3 regions of the Paenibacillus sp. FSL R5-0527 genome follow, and region 3 is predicted to be linked to each of the others. Evidence: riboswitches for the same ligand, from Rfam matches in the RefSeq annotation. Region 3 holds a riboswitch; each other region holds the start of a gene.
The links. Region 3 has a riboswitch for glycine ahead of gcvT (glycine cleavage system aminomethyltransferase GcvT). Riboswitches for the same ligand answer to the same signal wherever they lie in the genome.
Positions count from the first base shown of each region.

Region 1: linked by a shared signal. The riboswitch ahead of sdaAB (L-serine ammonia-lyase, iron-sulfur-dependent subunit beta) and the one ahead of gcvT (glycine cleavage system aminomethyltransferase GcvT) in region 3 are both predicted to bind glycine.
Region 2: linked by a shared signal. The riboswitch ahead of NYE69_RS02115 (amino acid permease) and the one ahead of gcvT (glycine cleavage system aminomethyltransferase GcvT) in region 3 are both predicted to bind glycine.

Region 1 is NZ_JBBOYI010000001.1:2,307,863-2,314,310, reverse strand. It holds gene NYE69_RS10130 (HlyD family secretion protein) at 1-327, opposite strand, end outside; gene NYE69_RS10125 (TetR/AcrR family transcriptional regulator) at 372-968, opposite strand; gene sdaAA (L-serine ammonia-lyase, iron-sulfur-dependent, subunit alpha) at 1,501-2,382, opposite strand; gene sdaAB (L-serine ammonia-lyase, iron-sulfur-dependent subunit beta) at 2,417-3,082, opposite strand; glycine riboswitch at 3,476-3,581, opposite strand; gene NYE69_RS10110 (S8 family serine peptidase) at 4,193-6,448, shown strand, end outside.
Region 2 is NZ_JBBOYI010000001.1:459,587-466,034, forward strand. It holds gene NYE69_RS02100 (FecCD family ABC transporter permease) at 1-320, shown strand, start outside; gene NYE69_RS02105 (ABC transporter ATP-binding protein) at 320-1,123, shown strand; gene hprK (HPr(Ser) kinase/phosphatase) at 1,399-2,313, opposite strand; gene NYE69_RS02115 (amino acid permease) at 2,361-3,710, opposite strand; glycine riboswitch at 3,853-3,932, opposite strand; gene NYE69_RS02120 (response regulator transcription factor) at 4,345-5,040, shown strand; gene NYE69_RS02125 (HAMP domain-containing sensor histidine kinase) at 5,027-6,061, shown strand; gene NYE69_RS02130 (nuclear transport factor 2 family protein) at 6,232-6,448, shown strand, end outside.
Region 3 is NZ_JBBOYI010000001.1:5,051,356-5,057,803, forward strand. It holds gene gcvH (glycine cleavage system protein GcvH) at 1-258, opposite strand, end outside; glycine riboswitch at 457-561, shown strand; glycine riboswitch at 565-694, shown strand; gene gcvT (glycine cleavage system aminomethyltransferase GcvT) at 806-1,945, shown strand; gene gcvPA (aminomethyl-transferring glycine dehydrogenase subunit GcvPA) at 1,964-3,328, shown strand; gene gcvPB (aminomethyl-transferring glycine dehydrogenase subunit GcvPB) at 3,316-5,148, shown strand; gene NYE69_RS22300 (undecaprenyl-diphosphate phosphatase) at 5,456-6,367, opposite strand.

The DNA.
Region 1 (6,448 bases), 2.7 Mb from region 3:
TGCCGCTTGCCCGATCTGGCCTTCGGTCACGGCCACCGCCGCCTGGGCCTGGGATACCTTGGCTTTGACCTCATCGCTTTCGATTTGGGCCAGGATATCCCCCTTCTTCACCTCATCGCCTTCCTCCGCCAGCAGCTCGACGATCCGTCCGCCGACTTTAAAGCTCGCGCTCGATTGATCAGCCTCGATAAACGCCGTCGGGCGATTCTCTTTTTCGCTGCCGGAGGTAATCTGGTTCGAGTTCAGGATCCAGATTCCGCCCGCAATGAGCAGAACGATCGCAACATAAATCAACAACCTGGGTATCAGTGCTCTTAGCTTTTCCATCTTCCTCTACTCCTCCAAATATCATCTCACTTAAGTTTGAACTGTTAATGGTTCATGCGCGGCCGCTCGGCCGACAGGCCTCCCGCCAGAAAAATCCGCATGGATTCCTTGATTCGCTCCTTCTCCAGCGGCTCGTGGTTTTTGTTCCAATCCAACGTTAACGCTATGTACAGCTTCAGCATGACGAAAGAAATCACTTTCGGATCAAATGCATGAATTTCACCGCGCTGTCCAGCCAGCGTGATTTGCCGCTCCAAATAATCCAGAATGGCGCTTTCGATTTTTTCCAAACCTTCCCGCGCCTGCTGGGTACCGAAATTGCGCACCTCCTGAAACAATTTGGCCAGCAGCTCATGCTCGCTTCTGAACTCCAGCAAGGCATCCATGCTTTGATAGAGATTCTCGAAAAAAGGCTTATTCTCATCCACCTTTTGCGCCGTGAGCCGCTTCATCTCCGCAATGATGGAACGGAGAATTTCATCGAACAGCTCTTCTTTGTTGGAGAAAAATGTATATATAGTCCCCTTGGCTACATTGGCGATTTTGGCCACTTGATCCATCGTCGTCGCCTTATAGCCGAACAGCGAAAAACATTTCACGGCGGCTTCAATCACCATTTCCCGACGGTTGATTTGAGCCAATCCCCATAGCACCTCCCCTCGCGAAAATGACTGATTGACCAAAATAAGAATATAGTCAATTGGTCGATTTTTACTTTACTCCTTCCACAGACGGATGGCAAGGTATTTTTTGCAAAAAACCTTTAAAAATTTTTCTCGTTCCGTGTTGAGCGTTTTTTTATTGCTCGTTTTCGCTTTTTATTGATTAATATTTGGTTGTTGATTTTAGCGCGTTATTACTCTTTTTATTTCGGCGATATCCATCCATTTGAGAGAAATAGAGGGAATTTATTCCGCTATTTTCAAGGCTTTAAGATCAATTGTTGGCTGTAGCCGGCTGTTAGCGCCCGACTCTGCCGGTGAACATCGCGCTGCCGGATAATAAAGAGACTGAATAACGTTATTTAACTTGATAAAAACCAGGCCCCTGGCGGCGCCTGGTTTTTATCGTACGTTTAGCTGCGAAAGCGCCTCAATGGCTAGTCTTCCCGTAACGGACACCTCAACCAAAAAAGTCCCGGCCCTATCGTACAAAGGGCGGGACTCTGCTTGCTTATTTTTTCCGGTTTCGCAGCTCTTTCATGATTTTGCGGCCGGTCGGCGTTTGGGCCAGGCCGCCCTGGGCCGTTTCCCGATGCCGGCTGGGCATCGCGGAGCCGACCTCCAGCATGACGTCGATGACTTCGTCGGACGGAATCGCGCTGCGCACGCCGGCAAGCGCCATATCCGCGGCCGCCAGCGCATTGACCGCCCCGAAGCCGTTGCGGACGATGCAGGGGATTTCAACCAGACCGCCGACCGGATCGCAGATCAGGCCCAGCGTATTTTTCAACGCCAGACCGACGGCGTGCACCGCCTGCTCCGGCGTTCCCCCGCGCAGCTCGACCATCGCGCCCGCCGCCATGCCGATCGCCGAGCCGATTTCCGCCTGGCATCCGCCTTCCGCGCCGGAGATAAACGAGTTGTTGGCGATGACGTACCCGATCGCCCCGGCGCAGAACAAACCTCGCACCAGATGCTCATCCTCCCAGCCAAAACGTTCCTGCGCGCTGACGAACACCCCCGGGATGATACCGCAGGAGCCGGCCGTCGGAGTGGCCACGATCCGCCCCATCGAGGCGTTGACCTCGGAGACCGCCAAAGCGTAAGCCATGGCCTGACAGGCGATGTCCCCCGCGGCGGGCTCCCCGCTGCCGCGGTATTCGTTCACCCTTTTGGCATCGCCGCCCGTCAGCCCGCTCGTCGAGGTAATTTCCTCCGTCAATCCTCGGCGTACCGCTTCCTTCATAATTTGATAATACTCAGCCATCGCCGCCATGATTTCCGCTTCGCTCTGGCCGCTTTCCGCCGCCTGATCCTGCAGCATCACCTGCGAAATCGTCAGGGCCTCCTTATCGCACAAAACGACGAGCTCCCGCAAATTCCGAAAACGCATGTTTATCTACCCCTTCACTTTGATGTCAAACGCTTTACGTTAAATCGATGTAAGCCGTCCGGCTCACGTGCGGAAGCTTTTCGACCGCTTCGATGAGCGCGCCCGGAATCGCCCCATCCGCCTCGACGACGGTCAAGGCTTCTTCGGTCCTGCCCTTCCGGTCGGTTATGATATAGCCGATGTTCACGTCCGCCCGGCTGAACAGCGCCGTGATGCCGGCCAACATGCCCTGGCGGTCGGCATGCTCGATCACAAGCGTCGGCAGCTCGCCCGAACACTTGACCTCAAACCCGTTGATGCCCTGGATCGCAATGTTCCCGCCGCCGATCGACGCGCCCGTCACCTCGACCTTGCGGTTTTCGCCGGCCAGTGCGATTTTTACCGTATTGGGATGGACCCCCGGCTGAACGCCGGTCGTAAAGTCAAGCTTTATCCCCGTTTCTTCCGCGATTTGCAGCGACTCCCGGATGCGCTCGTCATCCGTGCGATAATCCAATATCCCGCCGGCGACGGCCAGATCCGTGCCATGCCCCTGATACGTTTCCGCAAACGATCCGTAGAAGCAGATATGCGCTTCGGCGGGCACCTCTTCCAACAGCTGCCGCGCAAAACGCCCGATCCGTACCGCCCCCGCGGTATGGGAGCTGGACGGTCCAATCATCGCCGGACCAATAATCGAAAATACATTTTTAAACCGCATGGTCATCTTCCCCGTTCCCCATATCTTTGTTTTCACCATTTCGCAAAAATCTTACTTTCAGCTTTCCCTATTAGTACGTGTTCAAAAAGGTCGGTTTTCAGCACCGAAGCGAAGGCTTGGGCCAGGCTGAATTCAAGATTCGATGCCGAGTATGCTGCTATGTACCAACTTCATGATAAGAAAAACGTATATCGACGTATATTCAAGGACGGCAGACCGCGTTTAGCGGCAGTTTTTCCAGCGATATAAGGAAGCCGATACTTGCCTCCAAGCACCACAAAGGACAGAAAAAAGGCTTGCTGCCTTCTCTCTGTCCCCGTTACCTGAGAGTTTGATGCTTCCGTTGGCCGGAACCACGTACCCCTTGGGTGGCTTTCGCTCTCTCCAGAGTCGCGTCAGGCCATGGTCCTTGTACCTGAGAGATTCAAAGCCGCCCCGCATGGCCGGCTATTTGCTCCTTCGGTGCCGCCTCCAAAGCGGACTCTCCCATGACCCTCATTCGCGCGATATCATTTTGTAATTAATGTAAAACGAAAAGCACCATATGTCAATATAGCTAACATACAAATTCAGCTAGATGCCAAATAATATAGTAAAATATTCCTATTTTTCTATGAGTATATGTATATTTTCATAAAATTCTACTTGTGCATTTTCATTTTCATAGATATACTATTTTCAAAACAAGCCAGTATTTACCTATTTTTATTTTTTATTGAAAATAACCTACTTTTCCTATCGAATTTATAATTCAACCGACCTTAACCCCATCGGTAGTTCAACGAAGGCTTGAATTTATCGCCGATACCTCACTGTTTTCCGCTTCACGTTTTGGTTATGTTCTAATCCGGCTTGCCGTATAAACCGGGCCCGACCGCCAAGCGTTTGCTCCCCGCTGCCCGAAGCGGCTCTCTTTCTCAACTCAACGGCAACTAGTGTTAACTTTTCTCCCATGAAAGGAGGTGATGCTTGGAATTACGATAAATGTCCGTCTTTTTTTCGCAAGTCTCTCAGGTCGTCTCCGGTTTTAACTGACAGCCGGCAATTCTCCGGGCTGCCACAAGAGGATGTTCCAAAGGAACCATTAACCTAGAAGAGGGAGTGAAGAAGTTGATCCGATTCAAAAGATTCCGTAAAAATTTCTCACTCGGTATGTCGATCCTCCTTGTGCTTACTTTTGTTCCTGCGACCTATGCCGAAAACGCCGGCGCTGCGGCCAGCACCAGTTTAAAATCCAGCTCGCCGCAAATTGCCGAAGCCAAGATCGATGACAAGCTCACGACGCAGTTCAAGCAGGACGATTACGTGACTTATCTTGTCAAATTAAAAGAACAGACCGATACGGCCTCCGTTTCCAAGCTGGCCCTGCAAAAAGCCGCAACCCAAAAAGCGACGCCTTCGGCCGCCAAGCTGTCGGCCCGGACCTCCGTCATCAGCGCCCTGCGCGAAACGGCTTCCCGCACCCAATTCAGCCTGGAAAACTATTTGAGGCAGGAGCAAAAGTCCGGAGAGGTTAAGGATTACAAAAGCTACTTTATCGTAAACGCCATGGCGGTGACAAGTACAAAAGAAGTGCTTGACCAAATCGCCCTGTTTCCAGAGGTAGAAAAGATTCTGCCCAACGAAGAGCGGTTTCTGGATAAGGTGGAAATCGACAAACAGGAGGCGGCGGCCGGTCAAGGAACATCCGTCAAGGATGCCGCGGCCGATCACGCCGGAGCGGCAGCCGTCAAGCCGAGCAGCGTCGAATGGAACATCGCCCAGGTCAACGCCCCCGAGGTGTGGGCCCAAGGCATCGACGGGACGGGGATCGTCGTCGCCAATCTCGACAGCGGCGTGGAATACACCCACCCGGCTTTACGCGCTAAGTGGCGCGGGTTTGACGCCGCCGGAAACATCGTCAACCCCGAGCTGAACTGGTACGATCCGCACAGCCACGCCACGCTCCCGGCGGACGCCGACGGGCACGGCACCCACACGATGGGCACGATGGTCGGATCGGAGCCGGACGGCTCGAACCAAATCGGCGTAGCGCCCGGGGCAAAATGGATCGCGGTGCGCATTTTCAACCCGTCGACCACCGACGCCATTATCCTGGACGGCGGGCAATGGCTGCTCGCTCCAGTGGATGCGCAGGGGAATCTCCATCCCGAACTGGCTCCCGACGTCGTCAACAACTCGTGGGGCGGGGGCTCGGGGGTGGACGAATGGTTCCGCCCGATCGTGCAAGCCTGGCGGGACGCCCAGATCTTCCCCGAATTTTCGGCCGGAAATACGACTCTCACCAATCCGGGCGGTCCCGGTTCCGTCGCCAATCCGGCCAACTATCCGGAGGCATTCGCCACAGGGGCGACGGACATCAACCGCAACCTGGCCGATTTCTCCCTGCTTGGCCCCTCGCCTTACGGCGAGATCAAGCCGGAGGTATCCGCGCCGGGCGTCAACATCCGCTCCTCCGTACCCGGCGGCGGTTATGAAGGCGGCTGGAACGGCACCTCGATGGCCGGCCCGCATACGACCGCGATCGCCGCGCTGCTGCTGCAGGCCAACCATTCGCTGACGGTCGACCAGCTCGAAGAAGTCCTCACCGGCACGGCGACGCCGCGCACGGACAGCCAGTTCCCGAACACGCCGAACAACGGATACGGCCATGGCATCGTCAACGCGCTGGACGCCGTCGGTTCCGTGCTCGAAGGGGTCGGAACGGTGTCCGGCCGGGTCGCAACCGCCGGCGACGATTTCGAAGAACCGGTGCTGGAGCATACTCCGCCTTCTTTAATATATGAAGGTTTCGACGTAACGTTAACCGCCCATGCGGCCGATAATGTCGCCGTGACTTCGGTTGAATTTTACGCCCGGGAGGCGGGAACCGAGCATTATTTATACCTGCCTGCGAAGCGCGTGTCGGGAACGAGCCAGGACGGCGTCTATGAAGCCACCGTCCCGTCCTTCCTGGTCGGAACCGCGGGGCTTGAATATTACATCAGGGTCAGCGATTACGGGGGCAACGGCTTTGACACCGCCCCGTATTCCGTGACCGTGTCGGCCGGGATTCAGCCCGGATACGAGCAGGATTTTGAGTCCGGTGTGATCGGGTACGCCTCCGGCGGAACGGGAAACACATGGGCCTGGGGAGCGCCGGTCAGCGGCCCGGGCAGCGCCTATTCGGGGGAAAAAGTGTACGCCACGAACCTGAGCGGCACCTATTCCGCGAACGCCAACTCCTACCTGCTGGCGCCTCCGATCGATCTGACCGGAAGCCCGGAAGGGGCGCTGCTTTCTTTTAAACATTGGTACGATCTTGAAAACAACCGGGATTACGGCACGGTGTATATCGCTTCCGAGGAGAGCGATTACGCTTTCGCG
Region 2 (6,448 bases), 4.6 Mb from region 3:
CGCTTGGAGTGAACACGGACAAGACAAGAATAGCGCTTATTTTGAGTTCTGTGTGCATGATTGCTCTGGCTACCGCTACCACCGGGCCAATCGCTTTTGTCTCCTTCCTTTCGGGGCCGATCGCGAAAAGACTGGCCGGAGCCGGCTTCTCGAACATAATCCCGGCTGGTCTTGTTGGCGTAAATTTAGTGTTGGCGGCAGATTTAATCGGACAATTTGCTTTCGAGTACAGATTCCCTGTGGGCATCATGACCGGAATACTCGGAGCGCCGTATCTGATCTTCCTGCTCATCCGAATGAATCGAAAGGGCGAGTTATAATGAAACCAACGCATCTATTTCAAGCCGAACAGCTCGTGGCCGGCTATGATCATAAAACGATTATCCAAGGTGTAGACCTTGTTATCCCCAGTCATAAAATAAGCGTTATTATTGGAGCCAACGGCTGCGGAAAGTCCACGCTGCTGAAAACACTGGCAAGGCTGATAAAGCCTAAATCCGGCAAAATCTCGATTGACGGAAAGCCCATCGGCAAAATGCCGCCAAGACAGCTGGCGCGCGTGGTTGGACTGCTGCCGCAATCCCCTATTGTTCCGGAAGGCATTTCGGTAGCGGATTTGGTTGGACGGGGAAGGTTTCCGCACCAATCGTTGTTCGGCGGATGGACTAAAAAAGATTATGAAGCCGTTGCCGAAGCGATGCGAATTATGGATATAACGGAGTTTGCCAATCACAATATTGACGAGCTTTCCGGCGGTCAACGGCAGCGCGTCTGGATTGCCATGGCTCTGGCGCAACAAACCGACATTTTATTTCTCGATGAACCGACAACCTTTTTGGATATCACCTATCAAGTCGAAATTCTTGACCTGCTCACGGACCTTAACCGTAAACACGGAACTACGATTGTCATGGTTCTTCACGATATCAACTTATCCGCGCGTTATGCGGACCATATTTTTGCGCTTCAGCAAGGAAAGCTTGTGGCGGAGGGCGAGCCGTCTCAGGTGATTACAACCACATTGGTAAAAGACATTTTTGGGCTCGATTGCACGGTGATACAAGATCCCATTTCGGGCTCTCCGTTGGTAGTGCCCAAAGGGCGGTATCATGGTAATGAATAGAGACGGCCGATCTCGGGTGACAACATAAAGGAAAAAAAAAGGCGTTATTTCAGCCGATATCCCCCATGTTGCGTATAATAAAGGAATTTTATGGCGCTATTCCCACGATTTAGTAGCGAAAGGCCGCCTTTCGACGTGTTCATCGAAAAATAAGACCCAATAGTTCCCCTATCGTGATGAATAGGCTCAAATTCGGAAAATAGGACCCTAAAGTTTCTCTATTTTATGGGGACGATACTGAGCACAAGAAGTATCTATTTGTAATCCAACCGCACTTACTGCATTTTGTTTTCGATCCGCTGCATGAACTCTTCGGCGGCACTATAGCCGAGCTGCTTGAGATACCAATTGTTGGCCGCCGCCTCAATCAGACCGGCCACATCTCGTCCCGGCTGGAGCTGGACCTCGATATGCGGAATCTTGACGCCGAGATATTCCGTGAATTGAGGTTCCCGTTCCAGCTCATTGTTCAGAGCATTCTCCCGCCATGAAGCCAATTCAATGTCGAGTACAATCCGCGTCTCGTCCTGAAAAGCCCTACGCCCGTATTGGCGTACGACATTAATCAGGCCGATGCTGCGCAGCGCAAGGAATTCGCGCGTGGTTTCGTTATGCGTTCCGAGCAAAGTCGTTGGCCCCAGCTTCTTCAGCACCACAATATCGTCCGCAACGAACCGGTGGCCCCTTCTGATGAGCGTGTGGGCGGTTTCGCTTTTGCCGATCCCGGATTTGCCGCGGAGCAAGACGCCAATGCCCGATACATTCACGCATACCCCATGGATCGATATCTCCGGCGCAAGCGCTTTGACCAAATAGCTGTCCAGCTTGGCGATAAACTCCGTTGTCGTCTCCTCCGTCCTTAGCAGCGGAATCCCCTCCTGATCGCAGAACAAGGTCAGATACGGGATCTCCTGCTGTCCTGACGTCACAATAAAGCAGGGCGGATGATATTTGACGATGTTGCCGATATGCAGCTTGCGTTCCTCAATAGATAATGTCAGTAGATAGTTAACTTCCTTACGGCCAAGCACTTGCACCCGCTCCATGGGGAAAAAATCAAAATACCCCACAAACTCCAGCCCGGGTCTGTGCGCCCGCGGACGGGTAATCACACGGTCCATACGGCCCGCCCCGGCAAGCACTTCCATATGAAACATATTCGCAAGACTTTGCACCGTGATCGTCTTCATGTTGTTCTCCCCAATGATTAATGATTCTGGAATGACACTGTTTAAGATTATTTACCCGCTTTTCTTCGATTCGAATAATACAAAGCAAACAGCAGAATAAACCACAGCGGCGTCAATAATAAGGCCATGCGTGTTTCTTTGGCAACCAGCATAATTATAAGAATTATAGCAAACAACGTCAGAACTGCATAATTAACAAAGGGGGTAAACGGAGCTTTAAATTTCGATTTTGCCTGCAACTCTGGCTGCGTCTTTTTATACTTGATGTGACAAACAAGAACCACACCCCAGACCCAAATAAAACAAATGGCGCTAATGGTGGTGACGACGCCAAACGCTTGCTCCGGAATAAGCTTGCTCAAAAGAGCTCCCCCGGATAGGACAAGCGTGGAGATCAATAACCCGTTTCTGGGCACATGGTTTTTATTCAGCTTGGCAAAATGGGATGAAGCCTGGTTATTCTTACTCAAATTGTATAAAATTCGGCTGGTTGAAAACATCCCGCTATTACAAGCGGAAGCGGCTGAAGTTAATACGACAAAGTTAATAATTCCCGCGGCAATCGGAATCCCGACCAAACTAAACGTTTTAACAAAAGGGCTTTCTGACGGGCTTAGCTCCGTCCAGGGATTGATGCACAATAGGGCAATAATCGCGCCGACGTAGAAGAATAAAATTCTAAGCGGAATTTTATTAATCGCCGAGGGGATATTTTTTTCCGGGTTGGATGTTTCCGCGGCCGATACCCCCACCAACTCCACACCAACAAAGGCAAACACAACCATTTGGAAGGAAAGCAAGAACCCGGGAACTCCGTTTGGAAATATGCCGCCATGTCCCCAAATATTTTTGACCGTAACCATTCCCGTATCCGTTTTGAATCCAATCACCAGCAAGACGACCCCAATGGCAATTAATGCGAGAATCGTCACTACCTTAATTAAGGCAAACCAAAACTCCAATTCGCCAAAATTTTTTACGGTTAACAGATTAAGTCCTAATAAAACAACTAAGCAGATAATTTCAGGCACCCATTGCGGGATATCAAACCAATATTGTACATACACCCCAACCGCGATCACATCGGCCATAGCCGTCATGATCCAGCAAAACCAATAGGTCCATCCGGTTATAAACGCGGCCCGCGGTCCAAGATAGTCTTCGGCAATGTCCGTAAAAGATTGATATCCGGCTTTGGACAACAGGAGTTCTCCCAGCGCCCTCATCACAAAAAACACGGCGATCCCCACGATGAAATAAGCAAAGATAATGGACGGACCCGCCAGTTGAATGGCTTTGCCCGATCCGAGAAACAATCCGGTACCAATGGTGCCGCCAATGGCAATCAGTTGAACATGCCGATTTTCTAAATCCCTCTTTAATTCTTGTTGTGCCAAACCAAACTCCTCCTTAACGTGAAAAGTTGAACAATGGATTAAATCCAATAAAAAAAGAGACTGGATGCGCTCCAATCTCCCGGTCATAAGAATAACTAAATAGACTTGTTATTAACTATTTTCGAAATAACAAATAGATATTCAGTACTCTTCTGTCCTTTTGCCTGAGATTGTGAACCCTTCGGCGCCGCGGAATCCCGCGGTCTCTCCAGAAGCTGCTCCTGCTATAGTACGATCCATAGCAATCATAGCTTGCCAACTATTTAATTTTTATTGTAACAACCCATTTAAATATTTTTCAATATTACTCGCAGTGAAAAATTTTGTCAACGAGATAATTCCCATTCGCCCAGGTTTGATTACGGCAGTGTTTCCCCGGGCTGTCTGTAACGGTAAACGTAACGGATAACTTTATTCATTTAACCGAGCGAAGGGTTATCCCGAACACAAATCATACGAGGGCCTTATCAGTTTAGATAGTGCAAAATACGGTATAATAAAATGCGGACAAATATACCTCAAACGTTTAAAACCATAGCTCACAAATCATCACACTCATTGATGATTTACTCTATTTACTTCCGTTCAACCCTTCGCAGATATACTTTAAAATAACTCTGAAAGGAGGGAATGTATGGTCACCATTCTTATCGTTGAAGATGACCAGATGTTGCGTCTTTTGACGAAAGCGAAACTCAGCCCACTATATAAAATCAAAGAAGCTGCTGATGGCCAAGAAGCGTTGGAAGTTCTCGATCGCGAACATATGGATCTGCTCGTGGTGGATATTCAAATGCCGAACATGAACGGTTATGAACTGGTGCGCACCCTGCGGGATAGCGACGATATGACGCCTGTCATCATGCTGACGGCCATGAACGCCTTTTCCCACAAAAAGGAGGGATTTGCCTCGGGCGTGGATGATTACATGACAAAGCCCATCGACTATGAGGAACTGATTTGGCGTATTGAGGCACTGCTGCGGCGAGCACAGATTGCCAACGAAAAGCGCATTGTGATCGGCGGCTTCTCCATGGAGCAGAACACCTTTTCCGCCCAATATAACGAAGAAACAATTCCGCTGACAAACAAGGAATTTGACCTGCTGTACAAGTTTCTCTCCTATCCCAATGTCGTATTCACCAAGCAGCAGTTGATGGACGAGATTTGGGGTTACGACTCCGAGACAGAGTACGATACCATCAAAACCTACATCAGCCGTCTGCGCAACAAGTTTTCGATGTGCAAAGAATTCGACCTGATATCCATTCGGGGACTTGGATATAAAGCGGTCATCCATAAGATGGGAGGCGGCCATGAAACGATATAATCAAGACGCGATCTTTAAGCTGGTTCAATTCCGGTGGGTTTTCATTGCAGACGCAATCGTAGTTATCGGCGCAGTGATGGCCTATGGGCTTATCGCTACATACTGGCTGGGCATGAACAGGGAGAACGCTCTTTCCATGCTGGCTATCATTCCGCTTATGATTATTGTTGTCGGTTTGGGAACACTTTTTACGCTACGATCCGTCCGCCGGAAAATGGGTGATCTGTTGATTGGAATAAAAGAAGTATCCGACGGCAATCTGGAGGTGCGGTTAGACAGCAGAAAGGCGGAAGAATATGCACCCATCTATGATGGATTTAATCGCATGACGGCAGAACTGAAAAACACGAAGGCAGAGATGCAAAACTTTGTCAACGAGTTTTCCCATGAATTCAAAACGCCGATTACTTCAATCTCCGGGTTTGCCCAATACCTTATTGACACAGGAGACGGCATTGAGAGCCCGGAACGGATTCAGTATCTTCGGGTCATTGCCGATGAATCCCTTCGTTTGTCCACACTATCGCAGAACACGCTTCTGCTTTCCAAGGTCGAAGCCTGTGAAATCATCACCGAAAAAGAAGCATACGATTTATCCGAGCAAATAAAACGGTGTGCAATCCTGCTGCTTCCGAAAATCGAACAGAAGAAGATTGAGCTGGAGCTGGATGTTGACGATATATCTTATGTGGGCAATGCGGAACTGATGGAACAGGTATGGATCAATCTGCTTAGCAACGCCATCAAATTCACCCCTGAACACGGAGAAATCAAAATTTCCGCCAAATGCACCTCAGATCAGCTTACGCTTAAATTTTCCGACAGCGGTGTGGGCATGGACGAAGAAACCGCCGCGCATATCTTTGAGAAATATTATCAGCACGACACGACCTCCGCTGTACGGGGCAACGGCATCGGCCTTTCCATTGTTTTCCGCATCATTTCCCTGTGTGGCGGTGAAATTTGCGTGGAAAGTAAACCTCAAGAAGGTAGCACCTTTATTATCACGTTACCCGTCTAACGTATGAAATACAATAAAAAGCGCAAATCGGACTCCGGTGCGGTTTGCGCTTCTTTTTTGCTTTCATATGAATTATGACTTCTTTTTACTTTCGCTCAACCTTCGCCCATTAAGATATGCTCATACACACAGTAATCCTAACAACGATAACACAGAAGGAGATTGAGAACATGAAAAAGAATATGAAAAAGATGTTGATGGCGAGCATGACAGCCTTGGCCATCGGGATGATTGCTGCGGGGTGTGGAGCCACTACGGATTCAGGCCATGCTGAAGATACAGCAAATTCCAGCTCGGTTGAACCCGTAGTCAGTATTTCTGATTCCTACGATAACACGGAAGAACTTGCGGCTGTTTTCCCAATCATCAATCCCACCCCCATCGACA
Region 3 (6,448 bases):
CAACTCCGTGTTGATCTCCAGTACCGTTCCGCTGACCGGCGTAAACAAATCCGCCACCGTTTTGACCGATTCGATCGTGCCGATGCCGTCCTGCGCTTCCACTTCCGTTCCAAGGTCCGGCAGCTCCACAAATACAATATCGCCCAAGCGATGCTGAGCCACGTCGGAAATGCCGATTTTTACCGTTCCGTCCCCCAAATCCAGCACCCATTCATGTTCATCGCTATACCACAGATTTCCCCTAATATTGGCAGACATGCGTATTCCTCCTCTTCCGGATCTTTCTCGTTCAGATTATTCCAAACCTAGCTGTAGTGTCAATATTACTAACATAATTTATAGATTCAAAAAATGAAAGCGTTGCATAATACAAAAATAAAATATTTTTTATATTTTCATGATAAGTTTATTGACATATTTCGCGGTTTTGAGTATTAATGTAGATGTAATCAGCGGTTGAAGGCAGAGGGAGAGATTACAATTCCAGGCAATTGTAACGCCGAAGGAGCAAGCCGTTGCGGAAGCGGTGAATCTCTCAGGCAAAAGGACCTCTGCCGGACGCGTCTCTGGAGAGAATTCGTCTTTATCGACAGAAGGCGGATCACCCAAGGGGAAACCTGCTTTTTCAAAAATGCCGGAGCGCAAGATGACCGGTGTTTTGCCGCAGGGTAACTCTCAGGTACAAAGGACAGAGCCCGGGAATATCCGATTCGTTTGCCGGTCGGAATTTCTTGGCCTGTCTTTTTATTTTTTCATGATATGTGCAGGTAAAATACGGCCCACCGCGGCCAAACGAGGTGATGAAATGTCCGAACCCGTAGAACCCCTATTGCAACGAACGCCGCTATACTCTTGTTACTCCCGGTATGAAGGCGTGCGCTGCATCGATTTCGGCGGCTGGGAGCTGCCGGTGCAGTTCAGCGGCATTCAGAAGGAACACGAGGCCGTGCGCGAGCGGGCCGGCTTGTTTGACGTATCGCATATGGGCGAGTTTTACGCCGAGGGTCCCGGAGCGGGAAGTTTTTTGCAGCGGATGACGACAAACGACGTGAGCCTGCTGGGGCCGGGAAAAGCCCAATACACCCTGCTCTGTTATCCGGACGGGGGCGTTGTCGACGATCTGCTGGTGTATAAACGGGACGAAGGCAAATACATGCTTGTCGTCAACGCCGCGAACATCGCCAAGGATTGGGAATGGCTGCGCCGGCATCTGCCCGCCGAGGGCGTCAGTCTCTGCAACGTTTCCGCCGCCACGGCGCTGCTGGCGCTGCAGGGACCGCTGGCCGCCTCCATCCTCTCTCCCCTGTGCGAAGGGTATGATCCCAGCGTTATGCGCCCCTTCACGTTTAAACCCGCGGCCCGGGTCTGCGGCATTAAAACGCTGCTCTCGCGCACCGGCTATACCGGCGAGGACGGGTACGAGCTTTATGTTGCCGCGGAAGACGCCCCGGCCCTTTGGGACGCGCTGATGCGGGCCGGCGAGCCTCGCGGACTCGTGCCGGCGGGGCTCGGCGCCCGGGATACGCTGCGCTTTGAAGCCGGCCTTCCCCTCTACGGGCAGGAGCTGTCGCCGAGCATTTCGCCGCTGGAAGCCGGCCTCGGCCGGTTCGTGAAGTGGGACTCCGGCCCGTTTATCGGGCGCGAGGCGCTGCTCAGGCAGCATGAAGAAGGCGTACTGCGGCGGCTGGCCGGTCTGGAGATGATCGACCGGGGCATTCCGCGCGCGCATTATCCGGTGTTTGCGCCGGGCACCGAGGACCCCATCGGTGAAGTAACCACGGGCACGCAATCGCCGACGTTCAAAAAAAACCTCGGCCTGGCGCTGATCGCCGGCGCCCACGCGGCGGCCGGCACCGTGCTCGAGGTGGAAATCCGCGGCAAACGGCTGAAAGCCAAAGTCGTCCCCCTGCCGTTTTATCGCCGAAACGCATCCGCCAAGCCGTGAAAGGAGTACGAGAAACTTATGATAAAACACCGTTATTTGCCGCTGACCGAACAGGACCGGGCCGAAATGCTGGAAGCGATCGGCGCGCCTTCGCTCGAAGCGCTGTTTCAGGATATTCCCGAGGAGATCCGCTTTAAAGGCGCGCTGCCGGTTTCGCCGCGGCTCGACGAATACGCCTTAACCCGGCACATGTCCGCGCTCGCCGCGCGCAATGCCGACACCGACCGTTACGCCAGCTTCCTCGGCGCGGGCATTTACGATCATCATATTCCTTCCGTCGTCCAACACGTCATTTCCCGCTCCGAATTTTACACCGCATATACGCCGTACCAGCCGGAGATCAGCCAGGGCGAGCTGCAGGCGATCTTTGAGTTCCAGTCCTACATCTGCGAGCTGACCGGTCTTAAGGTGGCCAATGCCAGCATGTACGACGGAGCGACGGCACTTGCTGAAGCCGGCTCGCTGGCTGCGGCCGCCACCCGGCGCAAGCGGCTGGTCGTGGCCCGGACCGTTCACCCCGATGCCCGCGAGGTGCTGGCGACTTACGCGCGCGGCCTGAATCTGGAGATCGCGGAGGTCGGCTGGGAAGCGGGCGTTACCGACCGTAAGGCGCTGGAGACGGCTATCACGGAAGACACCGCCGCCGTGCTGGTGCAAAACCCGAATTTCTTCGGTTCCCTCGAAGATATCCGCGCCATCGGCGAGCTGATCCATGCGCGCGGAGGCCTCTTGATCGTCAGCTGCAACCCGCTGTCGCTGGGCCTGCTGGAAGCGCCGGGCAAGCTGGGCGCGGATATCGTCGTCGGCGACGCGCAGCCGCTGGGCATCGCGCCTTCCTTTGGCGGCCCGACCTGCGGATTTTTCGCCGTGGCGGACAGCTACATGCGGCGGATGCCCGGGCGGATCGTCGGGCAGACGACCGACCGTAACGGCAAGCGCGGGTTCGTGCTGACCCTGCAAGCCCGGGAGCAGCATATCCGCCGCGAAAAAGCGACCTCCAACATTTGCTCCAACCAGGCGCTGCTCGCCCTCGCCGCGTCTGTGTATATGTCGCTGATGGGCAAACAAGGCATGGCCGAGGTCGCGGAGCTGAACCTGCAAAAAGCGCATTACGCCAAAACACGCCTGGCTTCCATCCCGGGCGTAGGCCTCCCCTTTCCGGCCCCGGTTTTTAATGAATTCGTCATCCGGCTGCCGGAAGGCGCCGATCCGCAGCGGCTGCAGCAAAAGCTGCTCGAGGCCGGATTTATCGGCGGATTTGATCTGGGGCGCAGCTACCCCGAACTCGCCGGACATGTGCTGATCGCCGTGACCGAAAAACGCAGCAAAGCGGAAATCGACCAATTCGTCAGTGTAATGGAGGAATCGATATGCGCGAAATAAATGAAACCAAGCCGGAGGAATTGCTTATTTTCGAACGCAGCCGGCCCGGAAGGATCGGTTATTCCCTGCCGGAATGCGACGTCCCCGCCGTGCCGAAGGAAGAGCTGGTGCCGCCGGAAATGCTGCGCCGCGAGGGGCTTTCGTTCCCGGAAGTGTACGAGGTCGATGTCGTGCGCCATTATACCGCCTTGTCCCGCCGCAATTTCGGCGTTGATAACGGGTTTTATCCGCTTGGCTCCTGCACGATGAAATACAACCCGAAAATCAACGAGGATGTGGCCCGTTATCCCGGCTTCGCCAAAATTCATCCATATCAGCCGGAGGAAAGCCTGCAGGGCGCGCTGGAGCTGATGTACCGGCTGCAGCGGGATTTGGCCGGGATTACCGGCATGGACGAGGTCACCCTGCAGCCGGCCGCCGGAGCGCATGGGGAATGGACGGGCCTGATGATGATCCGCGCCTATCACGAAAGCCGCGGCGAGAAGCGGACGAAAGTGATCGTGCCGGACTCCTCGCACGGCACCAATCCGGCCAGCGCTGCGGTCGCCGGCTTTGAGACGGTGACCGTCCCTTCGAACCAGCGCGGCATGGTCGATCTGGACGCGCTGCGGGCGGCCGTCGGCGAAGATACCGCCGCCCTTATGCTCACCAACCCGAACACGCTTGGCCTGTTCGAGCAGCAAATCGTGCAGATCGCCGAAATCGTCCATGCCGCCGGCGGCCTGCTGTACTATGACGGCGCCAATTCGAACGCCATTATGGGGATTACGCGGCCCGGCGACATGGGCTTTGACGTCGTCCACCTCAACCTGCACAAAACGATGAGCACGCCGCATGGCGGCGGCGGTCCAGGCGCAGGTCCGGTCGGCGTCAAAAAGCGGCTCGCGCCTTTTCTCCCCGAGCCGACCGTCGTCCTGGACGAATCCGGCCGTTACGCCATCCGCGGCCGGCGTGCGGAGGGGGCGGCAGGCTTCGCCCCGTTGGTAGGCACGGAAAACCCGCCCGGTTCGGTTAGTTCCGTTGGTTCGGTTGGTTCGCTCGGCTCGGCTGGCTCGGTTGGTTCAATTGGTTCGCCTAGTTCGCCTGGCTCGGTTGGTTCGATTGCGCCTGGTTCGCCCGGATCGGCTGGCTCGGTTGGTTCAATTGGTTCGCCTGGTTCGCCTGGCTCGGTTGGTTCGATTGCGCCTGGTTCGCCCGGCTCGGCTGGCTCAGTTGGTTCCGACGGCCCGTCCGTCTCTCCGACTTCTGCCGCCTTCGTCGGCTCGCCCAGCCCAGCCCCCGAAGGCAACTCGCCGGGTACACAAGGCTCAGCCTCCATCGGCCGGGTCAAAGCGTTTTACGGCAATTTCGGCATTCTCGTCCGCGCTTACGCCTATATCCGCAGCTTGGGCCCGGAGGGACTCCGCCAGGTTTCGGAAAACGCCGTGCTGAACGCCAACTATATGATGAAACGCCTGGCTCCTTATTACGAGATGCCTTACGAGGATCAGCCGTGCAAACACGAATTCGTCATGTCCGGCAGCGGGCTGGCCCAATACGGCATCCGCACGCTTGACGTCGCCAAGCGGCTGCTGGACTTCGGCTACCACCCGCCGACCATCTATTTTCCGCTGAACGTCGAGGAATGCATTATGATCGAGCCGACGGAGACCGAAAGCAAGGAAACGCTGGACGGGTTTATCGATTGTATGATCGCCATCGCCAAGGAAGCGGAGACGAACCCAGGTCTCCTGCTGAACGCCCCGCACACTACGCCGGTAACGCGCCTGGACGAAACCGGGGCCGCCCGGAAGCCGGTGCTGAACTGCGCCTGCGGGTAACGGAAACCAATGAACGACACACCAAATGCAAAAGTGCAGTTGATTTTCGCCAAAAAGCCCCAAAACAGCTGATCAAGTGCAAAAGTGCATTTCATTTTCGGATAGTATGCTAAAATTCACCAATTTAAGCCGAATTAACTGTACTTTTGCATTTCAACCGCTCAAATATGGGAATTTACGACAGATGAAATGCACTTTTGCATTTCCTTGCAATAAGTCGTAACAACCAGGGAACAAAGACACGAATAAAAGCAAAACCGCCTTCCCGGGAAGGCGGTTAATTCATGTTCCACGAATAAGGCCCGGCTTAAAAGAAAAACGCGAAATAGATCACGATCGCCAGCAAAATCCGGTACACCGCAAACGGCACCAGCTTGACGCGGCCCACCAGCTTCAGGAAAAAGCGGATCGACAGCAAAGCGAACAAAAACGCGCTTATGAACCCGGCGATAAAAAAGGGCAGGGTGTCCGACGTAAAATATTGCAGGTTTTTGACCAGCGAAAGAGCGCTGGCTCCGGCCATAATCGGCACTGCCATGATGAAGGTAAAATCGGCGGCCGCCTTGTGGCTTAAGCCCAGCAGCACCCCGCCGGAAATCGTCGATCCCGAACGGGAGAAGCCCGGCCAAATCGACAAGCATTGGAAGAGGCCGATCGTAAACGCCTGCTTGTAAGTGATTTGGTCGACGGTTTCCACCTTGGCCCGCTTTGGCGCAAACCGGTCGGCCGCAATCATGAGCAAGGCCCCGACCACCAAACCGATCAATACCGTAGCCGTCGAGAACAGATGCTCATCGATAAAATCCTCAAGCAGGACGCCCAATACGCCGGCCGGAATCAGCCCGACAATGACCTGGGTTAGCTTGAGCCGCGATCCGCCGCCATGTTTAAGCTGCCGAGGCTGGTACGACCCGTCCTCCGCCACGATCATCTCGTCGGACCACGCCGAAGCGCTCCCTTTCTTTCCCATAAAACGGGACAGTCCGAGCAGTTCCATAAACCGGTTCCAGAACACGACTACCACGGCCAAAATTGAGCCGAGCTGGACCACAACTTTAAACGTGTTGGCTACGTATTTGGTACCCAGCAGTTGTTCGGTCCGCAGCCACATATCGTCCACAATGATCATATGCCCTGTCGACGAGACGGGGGCAAATTCCGTAAGTCCTTCCACCATCCCCAGAATAATTGCTTTGATCAGATGCAAAAAATCAATCATTTCAGCTTCTCCTTTGCTAGTCAATCATCCCATCCGTCATTCTACCATTCGTCCATTCTACCATTTCGCCTATGATTTCGT